4 regions of the Marinobacter sp. THAF197a genome follow, and region 4 is predicted to be linked to each of the others. Evidence: predicted binding sites of a transcription regulator. Region 4 holds the regulator's gene; each other region holds the start of a gene.
What was found. The regulator FliA, encoded in region 4, starts transcription of late flagellar genes. The targets are predictions, from matches to a motif close to CTAAAGTTTNNNNNNNNNNNGCCGNTAA.
Positions count from the first base shown of each region.

Region 1: a site for FliA is predicted at 2,172-2,199, ahead of FIV08_RS12270 (methyl-accepting chemotaxis protein). Genes of this name have one in related genera too.
Region 2: a site for FliA is predicted at 1,584-1,611, ahead of FIV08_RS12585 (flagellin). Genes of this name have one in related genera too.
Region 3: a site for FliA is predicted at 2,432-2,459, ahead of FIV08_RS11925 (flagellar protein MotY). Genes of this name have one in related genera too.

Region 1 covers NZ_CP045324.1:2,633,243-2,637,423, forward strand. Annotated here, with positions in the region: gene FIV08_RS12265 (MBL fold metallo-hydrolase) at 1-489, shown strand, start outside; gene FIV08_RS12270 (methyl-accepting chemotaxis protein) at 514-2,130, opposite strand; gene FIV08_RS12275 (hypothetical protein) at 2,398-3,060, shown strand; gene FIV08_RS12280 (L-threonylcarbamoyladenylate synthase) at 3,088-3,711, opposite strand; gene FIV08_RS12285 (BolA family protein) at 3,708-4,064, opposite strand.
Region 2 covers NZ_CP045324.1:2,708,556-2,712,736, forward strand. Annotated here, with positions in the region: gene FIV08_RS12585 (flagellin) at 18-1,496, opposite strand; gene FIV08_RS12590 (hypothetical protein) at 1,679-2,368, opposite strand; gene FIV08_RS12595 (nucleotidyltransferase family protein) at 2,405-2,728, opposite strand; gene FIV08_RS12600 (flagellin) at 3,087-4,181, shown strand, end outside.
Region 3 covers NZ_CP045324.1:2,565,033-2,569,213, forward strand. Annotated here, with positions in the region: gene FIV08_RS11915 (GNAT family N-acetyltransferase) at 1-311, opposite strand, end outside; gene FIV08_RS11920 (histone deacetylase family protein) at 519-1,445, shown strand; gene FIV08_RS11925 (flagellar protein MotY) at 1,461-2,387, opposite strand; gene pyrC (dihydroorotase) at 2,547-3,578, shown strand; gene rnt (ribonuclease T) at 3,616-4,181, shown strand, end outside.
Region 4 covers NZ_CP045324.1:1,449,962-1,454,142, forward strand. Annotated here, with positions in the region: gene flhF (flagellar biosynthesis protein FlhF) at 1-1,043, shown strand, start outside; gene FIV08_RS06690 (MinD/ParA family protein) at 1,114-1,926, shown strand; gene FIV08_RS06695 (RNA polymerase sigma factor FliA) at 1,959-2,702, shown strand; gene cheY (chemotaxis response regulator CheY) at 2,862-3,245, shown strand; gene FIV08_RS06705 (protein phosphatase CheZ) at 3,266-4,051, shown strand; gene FIV08_RS06710 (chemotaxis protein CheA) at 4,072-4,181, shown strand, end outside.

The DNA of each region.
Region 1 (4,181 bases), 1.2 Mb from region 4:
ATCCTGCTTACCCACGCCCACATCGACCACGCCGGCGGTACAGCGGAGCTGGCCAAGTCGGCCGGGTTGCCGATTGAGGGGCCCCATAAGGACGACAACTTCTGGATTCAGGGCCTGGCCATGCAGGCGCAAATGTTCGGGTTCCCGGCGCCGGAAGTGTTCACGCCTGATCGCTGGCTGGAAGACGGCGACACGGTAACGGTGGGTAATGAAACCCTGGAAGTACTGCATACCCCAGGCCACACCCCTGGCCATGTGGTGTTCTTCCATCGCGGCTCAAGACTGGCCCAGGTGGGTGACGTGCTGTTCAATGGCTCTATCGGCCGAACGGATTTCCCGAAAGGCGACTACAACACCCTGATTCATTCCATCCGGGAAAAGCTGTTCCCCCTGGGGGATGACGTGAACTTCATCTGCGGCCACGGCCCCATGTCCACCTTCGGCCAGGAACGAGCCACTAATCCGTTTGTATCCGATCACCGGGGCTGAGCGCCCCGGTGCCCGCGGCCGGAATCATTGTTGCGACAACCGGAACTGCTCGATGGTCTTACGCAGGGTTTCGGCCATGGCCAGGAGGTCACCGGCAATGCGGGCGGTTTCCTGGGCGTCGCTGGAGGTCTGCTCCGCCGAACGGCTGATTTCAATCACGTTGTGATTGATGGATTCCGACACATCGCTCTGCTCGTTGGCCGCACTTTCCATTTCTTCATTCAGGCCGGTGATTTCGCGCACCGCCGCAGCGATGGTCTGCAATTCCGTTTCCACTTTCAGAATTGATTCCACCTGATGCTGGGCCAGTTCGGAGGCATGGCGCATGGTGCCCACGCAATCCACCACCTCTTTCTTCAGGCCGTCAATGGTGTGGCGAATCTCCTCTGTGGACGCCTGGGTACGCGACGCCAGTGCACGCACTTCATCAGCTACCACCGCAAATCCACGGCCCTGTTCACCGGCACGGGCGGCTTCGATGGCGGCGTTCAGGGCCAGCAGGTTGGTTTGGTCTGCAATCTCGGAAATCAACTCCAGCCGGGTTGCCATCTCGGTGGTACGCTGGTCCAGTTGCTCGATTCGGTGAGCACCGTTCTGCACCTCGGTATTGAGGGTTTCGATACCTGTCACGGCGTTGTGGGCCAGCTGTTCACCGGTCTCCGCTGCCTTTGCTGTGTCTGCAGATTTGCGAGCAGTATTGACCGCGTTCTCCCGCACCTGCACCGCAGACGCCGCCATTTCCGTGGTGGCACTGGCCACCTGGTCGGTGTTGTCCCGTTGAGCGAGAACCTCGCGTTCCGTGGTTTCCGCCTTGCCGGCAATGGTCCGTGCCGCTGATTCAACCTGGGCAGCATTGTCCATGACCGTATTCATGCTTTCCCGAATCTTCGCCACCATTCGGTTAAAGGCCCTGGACAGTGAACCGATTTCATCGTTGCGTGTAACCTCCAGTTCAATGGAGAGGTCTGAGTTCCTGGAGATTTCATCCATCCGGTCATGGAGCCTGCGCAACCGGGAGAACACCAGCCGCCCCAGAACCAGCGCGGTCAGGAAGAAAATCACCACAAAAATGACCACCTGAACACCACCACCCACCAGCAACTGCTGCTGCAGGCGGGCGTCGCTTTGGGCCAGGGAATAATCCACCCGGATGGCACCGAGAATCTCGCCCTCCTGGGCCTGATGGCAGCCAAGGCAATTCACCCCCTGATAGTCTGCCTGGGCAATAACCGGCTCAATCAGGGTATAAACCCGGCCCTGGTCATTTGCCGAGTAAAGCTCCACCCGCTCGCCACGCAGTGCCCGCATATCCTCAGGTTCGCGACGCCGCTCCTCCGCATTACCCGCGCCGTACATCGCGTTCAACTGATCACTGCGCACCACCCGGATGTCCAGAACATCCTCGGATGCCTTGGCCCGATCACGCAGTACATCCCGATTGTTGATGGTGCCTGTCACCATCATGGTGTTGAGCCCGTCAAAGTAGGATTTTGCCAGCCCGTCTACATATTTGTGGCTGAACTCCTCAAGATGCGCGCGCTGCGACTGGGCGCTGTAAACAACGGTGAACGCAAGAATGATGGAAAACGCCACGGCCAGAGCCGACAGCAGCAAAAAGCGGATCGAGTGTTGTTTTTTCATGGTACCCCGGCAGCGGAAGATCAACTGAACAACCATCTGTTATGACGGCAGTTTCGGGCATAACTTTATAGACATACATCAATTTTTATATGACCCAGATCAGCCCGATGCCATCCCTATGACACTCGTTGCAAAGTTTTACATTTCCACGCAAGTACAGACTGCGAAACCTCAAGAACAACCTGGCCCAAAACCTGCTTATTACTCACAAACACACCCCATAATCGAATTTCCGGCAGTTATTTACCGCCGAGGAGGAAATGCACCATGTCTTTGCTGACATCCCTGATACAAGCCAGCACACGCTTTCAGCAAGCCATGGACAGCCGCCAGGCACCCGCAGCCAAGCCCGATGGCGAGAAACCCGCTGCCACGAAGCAACCCGAAGCCGCCGGTAACCCGGGTGATGACCGCTTTACCCCGTCCGGGCAGTCAGAACTGGACCCCGGCAGCCTGAAAGCTCGCAAACTCCCACTCGGCCAGTACAAACAGACCGTTGCGCAGGATCTCTCCTTTGTTCGTGAAACCCTCCGGCACAAACTTGCCGAGTACAACCTGCACCCGGCAACGGCCCTGAGCGTGGGAAAAGGCGAGAACGGCGATGCGGTAGTTGAGGGGAAGCTGCCAGAAGAGCTTCGCGAAAGAATTGAGATGGACCTGAACAACAACCGGGGCTTCCGGGAAGCCTTCAGTCGGCTGAGCGTCAGCGAACCGACACTACACTTTATGGATAACGCCCTGAAGCTCAATCAGGCCTACGGCGTGAACAACTCCCTGCTGGATTCACTGCTCAGCGACAACCAGCAGTTCAACGGATTACAGGATGTCATCCACCGTTACGACAGCCTGAAACGCAATGCCAACAGCGGCCAACCCGACTTTGGTAACAGCGCACAACGCTACGCCTTCAACCTGAACACCCGGGCCTGATACCCGGGTGGCATGGGTCTTTGACCGTTAAACCTGAAACGGAGCGGGATCACCTTTACCCACCCGCGTAACCTCCGGGGCATCCCCGAGGAAGTTCACCACGGTAGTCGCTTCCATACCGCAGAACCCGCCATCAATGATCAAATCCAGCTCGTGTTCCAGAACATCCCGGATTTCATAGGGATCGGTCATCGGCTCAGTTTCATCGGGCAGAATCAGGGTACTGCTCATGATCGGCTCGCCCAACTCGCCCAGCAGCTCCCGCACAATCTCGTTATCCGGCACCCGCACGCCAATAGACCGACGCTTGGGATGCAACAACCGGCGCGGCACCTCACTGGTGGCTGGCAGAATGAACGTATACGGCCCCGGTGTGAACGTCTTCAGCAAACGGTACTGCGTGTTATCCACCTTGGCGTACACACCAATATCCGACAAATCCCGGCACACAAGCGTAAAGTTATGCTTGTCATCCAGCTTCCGGATACGCTTGATACGATCCGCTGCCTGCTTGTCACCCAGGTGACAACCCAGCGCATACCCGGAATCCGTGGGATACACAATCACCCCACCCTTGCGAAGAATATCAACCGCCTGGTTGATCAACCGCTTCTGCGGATTCTCAGGATGGATCTGGAAAAACTGACTCATGAATTCACTCCCTGTCCCAATTTCGCAGCCATGGCGTCATCGCCCTTCGACCCACCCATACAACCAGGCGAATCCGGCGCCGCCTGACCACTGGCCGCCCACTCCTCCGGCGTATACAAATGCAACGCCAAAGCATGCACAGGCCCCGCCAGCTCTTCCGCCAACACTTTATAAATGGCCTGATGCCGCTTAACTTTCATCTGACCGGCAAAATCCGGCGACACCAGTGTCACCTTGAAATGGGTTTCCGAATTCGGCGGCACCGAATGCATATGGCTCTCGTTCTCCACCGCCAACAGCTGCGCGGCAAAACCGTCTCTAAGTTTTGCTTCAATTGCGTTCTGAACTTTCATAACTACTCCACAACCGTCCGTTCAAGTCACCGCAATCACCGCGGCGACCAGCACTGGGCCTAGAAGCGGATGTGAAGGTGGCTTTGCCAAAAGTGTGTGTTGCCAGGGACGGCAACA
Region 2 (4,181 bases), 1.3 Mb from region 4:
CGTTACCGCTATGCCCCTTACTGCAGGAGGGACAGAACCTGCTGCGGACGGGCGTTCGCCTGAGCCAGGACGGAGATACCGGCCTGCTGCAGTACCTGGGATTTAGCCAGGTTGGCGGTTTCCGCCGCGAAGTCAGCGTCCAGGATACGGCTGTTGGATGCGCTGAGGTTCTCTACAGACGTTGCCAAGTTCGCAATCGTGGACTCGAAGCGGTTTTGGATCGCACCGAGTTCGCCGCGCAGGCTGTTGACGGAGGTCAGAGCTGCGTCAACCCGAGCAATTGCCTCGTTTGCACCCGGGACGTTACTGATATCGATATCCCGGATGAATCCCTCAGCATTGAATGAGTTTTCACCACCTACCGATGCAACATCAGCACCCGCGACCGTAACGCTGTTTTCAGCGGTAAAGCTAACGGTACCAGCAAAGGTTGTCTCGGCAGTGAAGCCAGCCGAGGCCGCATCGTTCAGGCCTACTGCGGCCAGATCAGGATCAGTGGCGGCGCCGGTCGAACCGGATGCTTCCTGCAGGGTAAAGTTTTCGCCGCTAGCCTGCTGAATGACCAAGTTACCACCGTCAAGCGAAGCAGAAATACCAACAGATCCAAGGATCGAATTGCTGTTAATTTCGTCTCTGACCATTGCCGCAGTGATAGTTGTCGAGCCGTCCGCTGCTGGGCTGGCAAAGGCGAGCTCCACCGACTCACCACCAGCGCCAATTGTGATGCTATAACTCTGCGTATCAACACCACTATTCGCTGTAGTAAGCGTTACGTCGCCTGCCCAATCAATTGTCTGGGAGTTTTCGGCTGTCACACTTGACACCCCGTCGACGGACGACCGAATAGCATCAGCAATACTCGCGGCACTGCTATCCTCACCTATCTCAAGGGTTTGAATCTCGCCTGCACCAACACGCAGAGTAAAGTTCTGGTTGTCAGCCAGGGCTTCACCATCAATGTTCAATTCCGCCTGAGCGATGGAACCGATCTGGGAAGCCCGGGTACCTTGGGTAAGGTTAATACCGATGGTTTCCCCAGCATTAGCGCCTACTTGGAAGTCTTGCTGTCCAAAAGAGCCGTCGAGCACACGCAACCCGTTGAACGCAGTCTGGGACGAGATACGGTCGATTTCTTCAAGGCGCTGCTGAACCTCATCGTTCAAGGCAGCTCTGTCTGAATCACTATTAGTAGCGTTAGCAGACTGGACCGCTAGTTCCCGAATCCGCTGCAAGTTGTTAGTAATCTCGTTCAAGGCGCCCTCAGCCGTTTGCGCCAGGGAAATGCCGTCATTGGCATTACGAGTAGCCACGTTCAGACCAGAGATCTGAGACTGGAAACGAGTAGAAATCGCCAGGCCAGCCGCATCATCTTTCGCAGAGTTAATACGCAGACCAGAAGACAAACGCTGCAGAGCCTGGTCGTTCATGCCCTGAGACTTGCTCAGCTGGTTCTGGGCGTTCAGTGAAGCGACGTTAGTGTTAATACCGAGAGCCATATTGCTTCTCCTTCGACAGATGTCGTTATTTCATGGAAAAGGTCTGGCGCCCGGTTCTCAGTTGGGAGCGCCGCCCTGTTACTCCACTTAACGGCACCCTACCCGGTTGCTTTAGAAAAAATTTCAACGATTTTGTAAAGGAATGTAAAAAATCGAATTCGACAGCTGCCACCAGCTAACCGTCACTTGAAAATCACACTCTCGCTCGGAATTTGAGGACCGCTTTCTTGCCCCAACCAGTACTTATGCCCTGGGGGTACCGGCCCACTGCCAGGCTCTGGACATAGAAGACGCTTCAATTGCTTCGCTTCCTCGCGATCACCTACTTCGGTTAATCTGGCAACAAGCTTCTGATGAGATACCTCCACAAGTAGCACACGCTCAACCAACGACAAAAAGGCGTTAAGGTATAAACGCAAAGCCTTCGAATTTCGGTTACTGCCATATTTTTTCTTGGTGTCGGGCAAGTCAAACTCAGGCTGAACGCCCCGAGACACCTCGATTGCTGCAACCAGTGGGTCGAGCAAAGCACTGCGATAGCCCTGCCTCGATTGTTGTTTTTCCTCTCCGTAGACTCCCCTCATTACGTTAGGGAAATAGAGCCGTCCCTGATCAACGAGAATCGAAAGAGAAAGAACCAGCTCCCTCGATCTTTCAATCGCTTCTTGGTGACTCGAATGTTCAAAATGGGCATGCATGCGATTCATCACGTCGACAACCTCTGTGGCCCACTTCTCGACACTCTGATTCAGGCGCCCCCTATCTGCGTCCACCGCCAGCCGATAATTCCTCTGCTGCCAGCGATGACTGATAAACCACCCACAGACAGCAGATATAAATGCTATTCCCGAACCGATTAGAACTTGAAGCACGTTATCTCCCTAGCAGCAATAGATCGCCTTATGGATTCAAGCCGCATATAGCTCTCTCTGAACAGCCAACACGGATTGCCGAAAACACGGATTTGTTAAAGAGGCCTTGGTGATCAGGTCAACGGGCCGATTGAAAAGTGCCTCCAACTCAAGTTTCAAATCAAAGAAAGCAGCGGCTGTTTGTCGAGCTGACAGGTCTGTTTCAAAAGACACAAGAAAATCCAAATCACTTTCCTCCCGGAAACGATCCGTTGTGGCCGAGCCAAAAACCGCAATGCGGCTGACATGATGACGCCTACAGAGTTCTGCAAGGTCGCCGGCGTGTTCTTTGAAGATATCTGGAATGGGGGTCTCTGCCATGATGCTCTACCCGGTCACGAGAACGCGTAGACTCTATCATAGCCCGATAACAGAGCCCCATGTACCTTTGGGGCCAGACCCCAGGACATTTGGTGGAGTGAAATGTACCAACGCAACTCCACAAAACCGGCAACCCTTTTCCCATCCCCCACGCCAACTTTCCGGCAGCGTACAATACCCTGCTCGAAACCTGATCTAAAAACCATCAATTAAAACAGCAATATAACGCCACTTTCTTAAAACTGGCACACCCTTCGCTTGGTATCCGGCAAAACGGCAATTTAACGAATTTCCGCCGGTAAGGGTTCCCCTCTCAGTGGGCACCAGGCTACCGGCACCTCTGAGCAGGAGAATAGATATGCCTCAGGTCATTAACACCAACATTGCGTCGCTGAATGCTCAGCGCAATCTGAATGCTTCGCAGGGCGATGCAAACGTGGCACTGCAACGGTTGTCTTCTGGCCTGCGGATTAACTCTGCCAAAGACGACGCCGCTGGCCTTGCCATTTCCGAGCGCTTCCAATCCCAGATCGCCGGCCTGAACCAGGCCCAGCGGAATGCCAACGACGGCATCTCCCTGGCGCAGACGGCGGAAGGCGCGATGGACGAGATTACCAATAACCTGCAGCGGATTCGGGAACTGGCGGTTCAGTCGGCTAATGCGACGAACAGTATTTCTGACCGACAGGCACTGAACCAGGAAGTGCAGCAGCGGATTGAGGAAATCAACCGGATTGCCAGCCAGACTTCCTTTAACGGGTTGAAGGTGCTGGATGGGACGTTTGGAACTCAAACTTTTCAAGTTGGCGCAAACACCGGCGAAACAATAGGAGTTAGCGGACTGGATTCGCGGGGTAGCCAGCTGGGTGCGACAGTTGGCAAAACAACGAACTTCAGCTCACAACTTGTCCCATTCCCTCCAGTAGAAACAAATGCCCTCGGTCTTGATTACGAGACAAACGTGAGCGGGGACCTAATTATCGACGGCACAACCGTCCCTATTGCTTACACTGGTGCCGTCGGAAATGACATTGAGGACCTGGCGGCAGAGATACAAGCACAACTCACTACGCCATTCCCGGGACTTACGGTGACCGGAGACACTGCGAACGATACCCTTATCTTCACAAACGAATCAGGGGAGACCGTGCAAGTCGCCATTGACCTAACTGACAACGACACGCCAGCTAGCACCTTCGCTCAGTCTTTTGAGTCTACGGGAGGATCACTCGCAGACTTTTTTACAGCGAATGAGGAGGCGTCCATCGACTTTACGGTAAATGGTATATCCTTCACGGCTGATAATGTCACCTCACTCAACGACGTTATTGGCGCCATCAACGCCCGCTCAAACGAAACGGGTGTCGAGGCTAATCTTGATCGAACCAATCAAGAGATAATTTTTGCATCTCAGTTCGGCGAGGATATCGCTGTTCAGTTCACCGCTGATCTT
Region 3 (4,181 bases), 1.1 Mb from region 4:
CCGCCGGTCATCACAATGGCAGTACGCACACCACATTCGCCGAGCTTTCGAATCATTTTCGGCACAGTATCCGGTGGCGTACAGATAATGGCCAGATCCGGGCTAAAATCCAGTTTCGAGACCTTCTTGACGCAAGGAACCCCGTGCACGTTGTCGTAGTCGGTCTGGTTGACCACCACCAGGCGGCCTGGATAGCCGCCACCCAGCAGGTTCCGGAGTACCATACCACCGAGGTTCTCGGCCCGTTCGGAAGCACCAATCACAGCAATGGATTCAGGATTGAACAGGCTTTCCAGATAGCGGGTACTCAAGGTGACTCTCCCTGACCATGGGCGACGAAGATATGGATAAGAATCTCAATAAAACAGGATACTTATCAATGTATAACTTATCTTAGATGGGTATTTCCTGATGTAAATCCGGTATCACAACCATTAGACCAAAGAAATACGACAAACTTCGGTTTTCCCTGATAACATGGCCTGAAAAATAAGCATATTCGGGTTCAGGCTAGACGTATGACCACGGCATTTTTCTCCCACGATGACTGCATGAAGCACAATATGGGCCCGGAGCACCCGGAATGCCCTGAGCGAATCTCCACCATCCTCGCGTATCTGGCAGACACTCACCTGGAACGGGATCTGGACTGGGTTCGACCGGAAGAAATTACCCGTGACCAGCTGTTAACGGTGCACCCCGAGACTTACCTTCAACAGCTAGATATGATGCAGCCTACCCGGGGCCGGGTGTTTACCGATCCGGACACCGCCATGATGCCGGATACCCTGCGCGCCGCCCGACTGGCCGCCGGCGGCAATATCCAGGCGGTCGATATGGTAATGAGTAGTCAGGTGACCAACGCGTTTGTCTGCGCCCGCCCACCCGGGCACCATGCCGAGCGCTCCAAATCCATGGGGTTCTGCTTCTATAACAACGTGGCACTGGCAGCCATGCGCGCCCTCACCTTCCACCACCTGGAACGGGTTGCGATCGTTGATTTCGATGTGCATCAGGGCAACGGCACCGTGGACATCGTTAGCGGAGACGAACGCATCCTGATGTGCTCCAGCTTCCAGCACCCTTTCTATCCACACTCCCATGTGCATCGCCAGGCGGACAACATTATCAATGCGCCGATCGAGGCCAACTGCTCGGCTCTGGACTACCGTAAAGCGGTGGAAGCAGCGTGGCTTAAGAAATTGCAGGATTTCCGCCCGCAGCTGGTACTGATTTCCGCCGGTTTTGACGGCCATAAACTCGACCCGATGGCAGAACTGAATCTGGAAGTGGACGACTATCGCTGGTTGACGGAAATGCTGATCAGCGTGGCCCATGACCACGCAAACGACCGGATTGTGTCAACTCTGGAGGGGGGATATCACCTGAAAGCGCTGGCCGAAAGCGTCACCGCCCACCTGGACCTGCTCAGCACGGTTTACTGAGAAGTCCCGCTCCATTCAGCCTGAGAAATCCATACCCGGGCCGTTCGCCTGCTGTAACTCGGGGCGCTCGCCCTGCCGTTGCAAGCGAATAGTGGTACGGCGATTATCCGCGTGCCGGCGGGAAACCGGGAACTGGTCACCGTGCCCACGCACAATCAGAAGGTCATCATCGATACCGCGGGATCGCAGATAGTCCGCCACCACATTCGCCCGCTCTTCGGACAGCGCCCGGTTATCGATGCGGCTGCCAACACTGTCTGAATGGCCGTCCACAAATATCCGCTCAACGGTGGAATCCGCCATTACGTAGGTCACGATGTTATCCAGCAGCTGCCTGTCGGTATCAGACAGGCTGGTACTGCCGCTGACAAACGGCACTCGGGAACGACGAATCTGGTCGTAGTTCACCGGCAGCAGGCTGGATACGCACTCCCGGTAGCCCGAGTACGGGCCTGAGAAATTAACGTTGGAAAGTTGGACCCGCACGGGCCGGTCATCATAACGGGCAGCTCGTGTGACGGTCGGGCGCATCCCCTGCAACAAGCCCTGAGTCATCAGCGTTGCCTCACGACTGCTGACCGTGACCGCCCTGGGCTGGTCAGAGACCGTTACCGAGCCGATGGCCCGGGGCGCCACGCCAGGACGCCAGGCTGGCGCTTCCACCACTAGCTGGCCGCGACCGGGGCGCATCACCGGGATCTCGGATTCCAGATAGAAACTCAACGCTTCGCCGGCCCGATGGCGGAAAACCGCCCTGCCGTATCCCGGTACCTCGTGTACCAGGGAACACTCAAACACAGATTCCGACAGGTACCACTGGCTGTTCTCAATGCCGGCACCGTAGCTTGTCGCCAAAACAGGCGTAGCTGCCACAGCAAGCAAAGCCGACACGCCTGCAGCTGTCAGCTTTTGATGAAGTAAATGGCGAAGCGAATAAGTCATTGTGAGAGCGCCTCGAAAACCGGGTCTGTTTCCAACATGACTGTTTAACGGCGTTCAAAATGATTACTTGAGCCACAAAGGGGCTGGATTAGCAAAAACATTCCCATCCGCCTTCTGATATAATCCGCAAAATTTTTTGGCTGCTTTGCGGATACCATCATGACCAGAACACTCACCATCACCCGCCCCGACGACTGGCACCTGCACGTGCGCGACGGTGCTGTACTGAACAGCGTGGTGCCGGCCACCGCCGCCTGCTTTGGCCGGGCGATCATCATGCCGAATCTGGTGCCACCGGTAACCGATGCGGCCGCAGCCATGGCTTATCGTGAGCGTATCCGGGCAGCTGCGGGCGGCACCGGCTTTGAACCGCTGATGACGCTGTACCTGACCGAAAGTATGACCCCCGAAACCATTCGGGAAGCCAAGGCCGCCGGCGTTGTCGCTGCCAAACTCTACCCCGCGGGCGCCACCACCAATTCCGAGTCCGGTGTTACCGATATCCGCAATATTTACCCGGTTCTTGAAGCCATGGCTGAGTGCGGCATGCTGCTTCTGGTTCACGGCGAAGTGACGGACGCCGACATTGATATCTTCGACCGGGAAAAAGTGTTTCTTGATCGGGTCCTGAGCCCAACCATCGAGGCCTTCCCAACCCTGAAAGTGGTGCTGGAGCACATCACCACGGCGGATTCCGCCGAGTTTGTGCGCGCCCATACCGGCGGCAACCTGGCCGCCACCGTGACGCCACAGCACCTGATGTACAACCGGAACCATATGCTGGTGGGAGGTATCCGCCCTCATCTGTATTGCCTGCCGATCCTGAAACGGAACAAGCATCAGCTGGCGCTGCGCGAAGCGGTTGCCAGCGGCGATCCTCGCTTCTTCCTGGGCACAGATTCCGCACCCCACGCCCGCGACAAAAAGGAAGCCGCCTGCGGCTGCGCCGGTTGCTATTCTGCCTACGGCGCCATTGGCCTGTACGCAGACGTCTTTGAGGAACTCGGCATTCTCGACAAACTGGAAGCCTTTGCCAGTTTCAACGGCGCCGACTTTTACGGCCTGCCACGAAACACCGACACCATTACCCTGGTACGTGAGCCCTGGACCATGCCAGAGCAACTGCCGTTGGCCGACGGTAACATCGTACCCTTGAAGGCCGGTGAAACCGTTCACTGGCGCATGGCGTAACTCATCATTCATTCATAACACGAACATCGGAGTTCGAGTGTCAGAAGAAAACAAGCCGCCACATCCTATGTCCCAACGCTTCCGTGGCTTCCTGCCTGTGGTTGTCGATGTTGAAACCGCCGGTTTCAATCCGGAGCGGGACGCCCTGCTGGAAATTGCCGCCGTCATACTGACCATGGACGACGATGGCTTGCTGCGCCGGGGGGAAACCCACGTACAGCAGATTGACCCCTTCGAAGGCGCCAACCTGGAGCAGTCTGCCCTGGACTTCACCGGCATCGACCCCTGGAACCCGGAACGTGAGGCAGTTCCTGAGCGGGAAGGCCTGAGCGAAATCTTCTCCCCGATCCGAAAAGCGGTGAAAGCCCACGACTGCAAGCGCGCGGTACTGGTCGGCCACAACGCCACCTTTGACCACAACTTTGTATTTGCGGCTGCCTTGCGGGCCGACATCAAACGCAACCCGTTCCACCCCTTCTCCACCTTTGATACAGCAACTCTGGCTGGCCTGGCCTATGGCCATACGGTGCTGGCACAGGCTTGTAAACTGGCGGGCATCCCTTTCAGTAACAAGGAAGCCCACTCCGCAGCCTACGATGCAGA
Region 4 (4,181 bases):
AAGTGCGGGAGAAGCGGGCGGGTGTCGGCGCGGAATATGATCGTGCACCGGCTGACGATCGGCCGGCTGCCGACTGGTCAGGTGAGTTGGCCGGGGGGTCGACCTCGGTGGGCAATGCAGGTGGCCGGCCAGCGGCGGGCTACTCGGATGAGTTGGCGAGCATGAGAGCGGAAATCAACTCCCTGAGAGAGATGGTCAGCGGCCGTACCTCGGTACCCGAGAAGCCTGCAGTCGCGGCATCCAATGCAGTTCAGCAGAGGCTTGCCGAGCGGCTGCAGGAATTTGGTCTGGGCGCGGAGCTGGCAACCTCTCTGTCCCGTCAGCATCGTGCCGGCAGGTTGGAAGACGGTTGGAAGCAATCCCTGAAGATGCTGGCCACCGGCGTACGTACCGCTCGGGAAGACTGGCTTGAGGCCGGCGGCGTCTATGCGCTGGTGGGGCCAACCGGGTCTGGGAAGACCACCACCATTGGCAAGCTGGCAGCCCAATATGTACTGGAGCATGGGCCGGATTCCCTGGCGTTGGTCACCACCGATCGCTACCGGGTGGCAGCCCATGAACAGCTATTCGTGTTTGGCCGTATTCTCAATGTGCCGGTCCGGGTTGTGGACGAGAGTCATTCCCTGGATGACATTCTGGACGAATTGTCAGATCGGCACCTGGTTCTGATTGATACCGCCGGGCTGACCAGCTCGGATCGCGGTTATCAGGAACAGCTGGCGGAGTTGGCCCGGAGCGATCACAATATCCGTACCCATCTGGTCGTGTCTGCCACCAGCCAGCCGCGCATCATGAAATCCGTGTGGCATTGCTATAAGATGGCAAACCTTGCAGGCTGCGTCATGACCAAGATTGACGAAGCGCTGACACTGGGTGAGTCTTTGGGCTTTGTCATGGAAACCGGCCTGCCAGTGGCGTGGTATACCGATGGCCAGAAGATTCCCGAAGACCTGCACTGGGCCGAGGCCATTCCTCTGGTGCGGTTGGGCGTAGAACGCCTGAAAACAATGCAGCACGGCCAGGCCGTTGCAGAAGGGGCCTGAGGCCCGGTGGTACAGCCGGTGCGCTGCCGTTTGTGCCCACACAAGAACGCAGTAAGAGACTGATAACAGTATGAGCAGACCACATCCGGTTCAGGTGATTGCGGTTACCGGCGGCAAGGGCGGTGTCGGCAAGAGTAATGTGTCCGTCAACCTCGGTATCGCGCTGGCCCAGAAAGGCCGGCGGGTGGTGTTGCTGGATGCGGACCTTGGCCTTGCCAATATCGACGTGCTGTTGGGCATTACCGCCAATCGCAATCTGCAGGATGTGCTCAGTGGCGAGTGCGACCTCAAGGACGTTCTGGTCAACGGCCCGGGTGGTATCAAGATTGTTCCCGCATCGTCCGGCACCCAGCGTATGACCCAGTTGAGCCCGATGGAACATGCGGGGCTGATCAACGCCTTCAGCGAGCTGGGTGACCAGATTGATGTGCTGATTGTTGACACCGCAGCCGGTATTTCCGAGTCCGTCGTCAGTTTCCTGCGGGCCTCCCAGGAATTGCTGCTGGTGGTGTGCGATGAGCCTACCTCGATTACCGACGCCTATGCCCTGATCAAGCTGATGAATCGCGACTACGGTACCAACCGTTTCCGTATTCTGGCGAATCAGGTGCGAAATGAGCAGGAAGGTCGGCATCTGTATGAAAAACTGACCCGTGTCACCGAGCGTTTCCTTGATGTAGCACTACAATATGTAGGTATCGTGCCTTACGACGAAGCCGTCAAAAAAGCCGTTCAGCGGCAGCGGGCCGTTCTGGATGCCTATCCACGGGCCAAGGCGTCGCTGGCGATCCGTGCCCTGGCAGAGAAAGTGGACAGCTGGCCGCTGCCATCATCGCCAAGAGGGCATCTGGAGTTTTTCGTGGAGCGGCTCGTCGAAGTCTGATCTGAATCCAGTCCTATAAGAAAACCGGATACATGACATTGGCGAAAAACCTGGGAATCTACCATCAGGCTGGCGCAAAAGGTCCCTCTCAGCTGATTGAGGAGCATGCGCCGCTGGTCAAGAAAATCGCCCTACACTTGATGGCCCGTTTGCCGGCCTCGGTTCAGCTTGAAGATCTTATGCAGGCGGGCATGATCGGCCTGCTGGAAGCTGCGCAACGCTATTCCACCGGCAAGGGTGCCACCTTTGAAACCTACGCAGGTATTCGTATCCGCGGTGCCATGGTGGATGAAATCCGCAAGGGCGACTGGGTTCCCCGCTCCGTTCACCGCAATGCCCGCCGTATCGCGGCAGCCATCAAGACGGTTGAAGACCGCACCGGGCGCGAGGCCCAGGATGTTGATGTTGCCGAAGAGCTGGGCATTGACCTGTCGGAATATCATGCCTCCCTGGCAGACGCCAACAGTGGCCGACTTTTTAGCCTTGATGAGCTCAATGAATCCGGGGAGCTGCCGATAGAAGAAACAGAGGCCAGCGATAATCCCCTGGATGGCATTGCATCAAATGCATTCCAGAAAAGCCTGGCAGAGGCAATTGAGGAGCTTCCTGAGCGAGAAAAGCTGGTGTTGAGCCTCTACTACCAGGAAGAGCTCAACCTGAAGGAAATTGGCGCGGTGCTTGGCGTCAGCGAGAGCCGGGTCAGCCAGATTCATAGCCAGGCGGCCCTTCGTCTCAGGGGACGGTTGTCCGATTGGCGGGAAGACGAGCCAGAATAAACCGGGCCGGCGCTGACCGCGCGGCGCGTAACTGTGTAGATTTTGGTAACCGGCGCTTTACAACGCGGCCAAACAACACACAATAAGCGGTTAAAGCAGCGGCCTGCTAGACTTTCAAAAGGCTTAATGAAATCCGGGTGTTACTGACTGGAGGTCCCATTGGACAAAAACATGAAAATTCTCATTGTGGATGACTTTTCCACAATGCGGCGAATCATCAAGAATCTGCTGCGCGATCTTGGCTTCACCAATACGGATGAAGCGGACGATGGCAACACTGCCTTGCCCATGCTCAGGAGCGGCAAGTACGACTTCCTGGTGACCGACTGGAACATGCCAGGCATGTCGGGTTTTGATCTGCTCAAGGCGGTGCGGGCAGACGAGAACCTGAAGAACCTGCCGGTGCTGATGGTAACTGCGGAGGCCAAGCGTGACCAGATTGTGGCGGCGGCCCAGGCCGGCGTTAACGGGTACGTCGTCAAACCCTTTACCGCTGCCGTTCTCAAGGAAAAGATTGAGAAGATCTTCGAGCGAATCCAGTAACCAGAGGTCGGATGGCTGTCATGACTGACAAGAACGAGAACCATCAGGGCCTCGACCCGGAGGTAACCGAAAAGCTCCAGCAGCAGAGTTCGGAGTTGGCCGAATGTATCAGTTCCGGTAACTACGCCCGGGCAATGTCGGTGATCAACGAGCTAAGTGAAGTTCGCGACCAGAGCCTCTATCGGGAAGTGGGGCGGTTGACCCGGAGCCTGCACGAGGCTATCCGGAATTTTCAGATAGACGCCCGCAGTGCCGAGCAGAAAGAAGCCTTGTCCAAGATGTCCGATGCCTCGGATCGGCTGGCCTACGTTGTCCAGATGACCAGCCAGGCGGCCAATCGCACCATGGACCTGGTCGAAGAAAGCATGCCGGTGGCGCACACCATGCGCGACGAAGCGACCGCCCTGCGAGACGAATGGCAGCGGTTGCGCCGTCGGGAAATGGAGCCGGCAGAATTCCGGGAACTGTACGGCCGCATTGATCGCTTCTTTGCGGGCCTGGCCACAGATTCCGATACCCTGTACAGCAATCTGTCTGAAATCCTTCTGGCCCAGGACTTCCAGGATCTTACCGGGCAGGTTATCCAGAAAGTCACGGCCCTTGTGAAAGAAGTCGAAGAGAACCTGCTTGGCCTGGTGGTGATGGCCAGCCACGTGGACCAGCTCACCGGCACCGTGCACCAGATTGAAGAAAAAGAAGAATCGGCCGAAAAAGGGGTAGGGCCTCAGATCAAGGCTGAGGAGCGTGATGATGTAGTTTCGGGGCAGGACGACGTTGATGACCTGTTATCCAGTCTCGGTTTCTGAACGATTATAGAGGGTGACGCATGGCGTTTGATGCCGACGAAGAGATCCTGCAGGACTTCCTGGTTGAGGCCGGCGAGATTCTCGAAAAGCTGTCCGAGCAGCTGGTAGATCTTGAGCAGCATCCGGATGA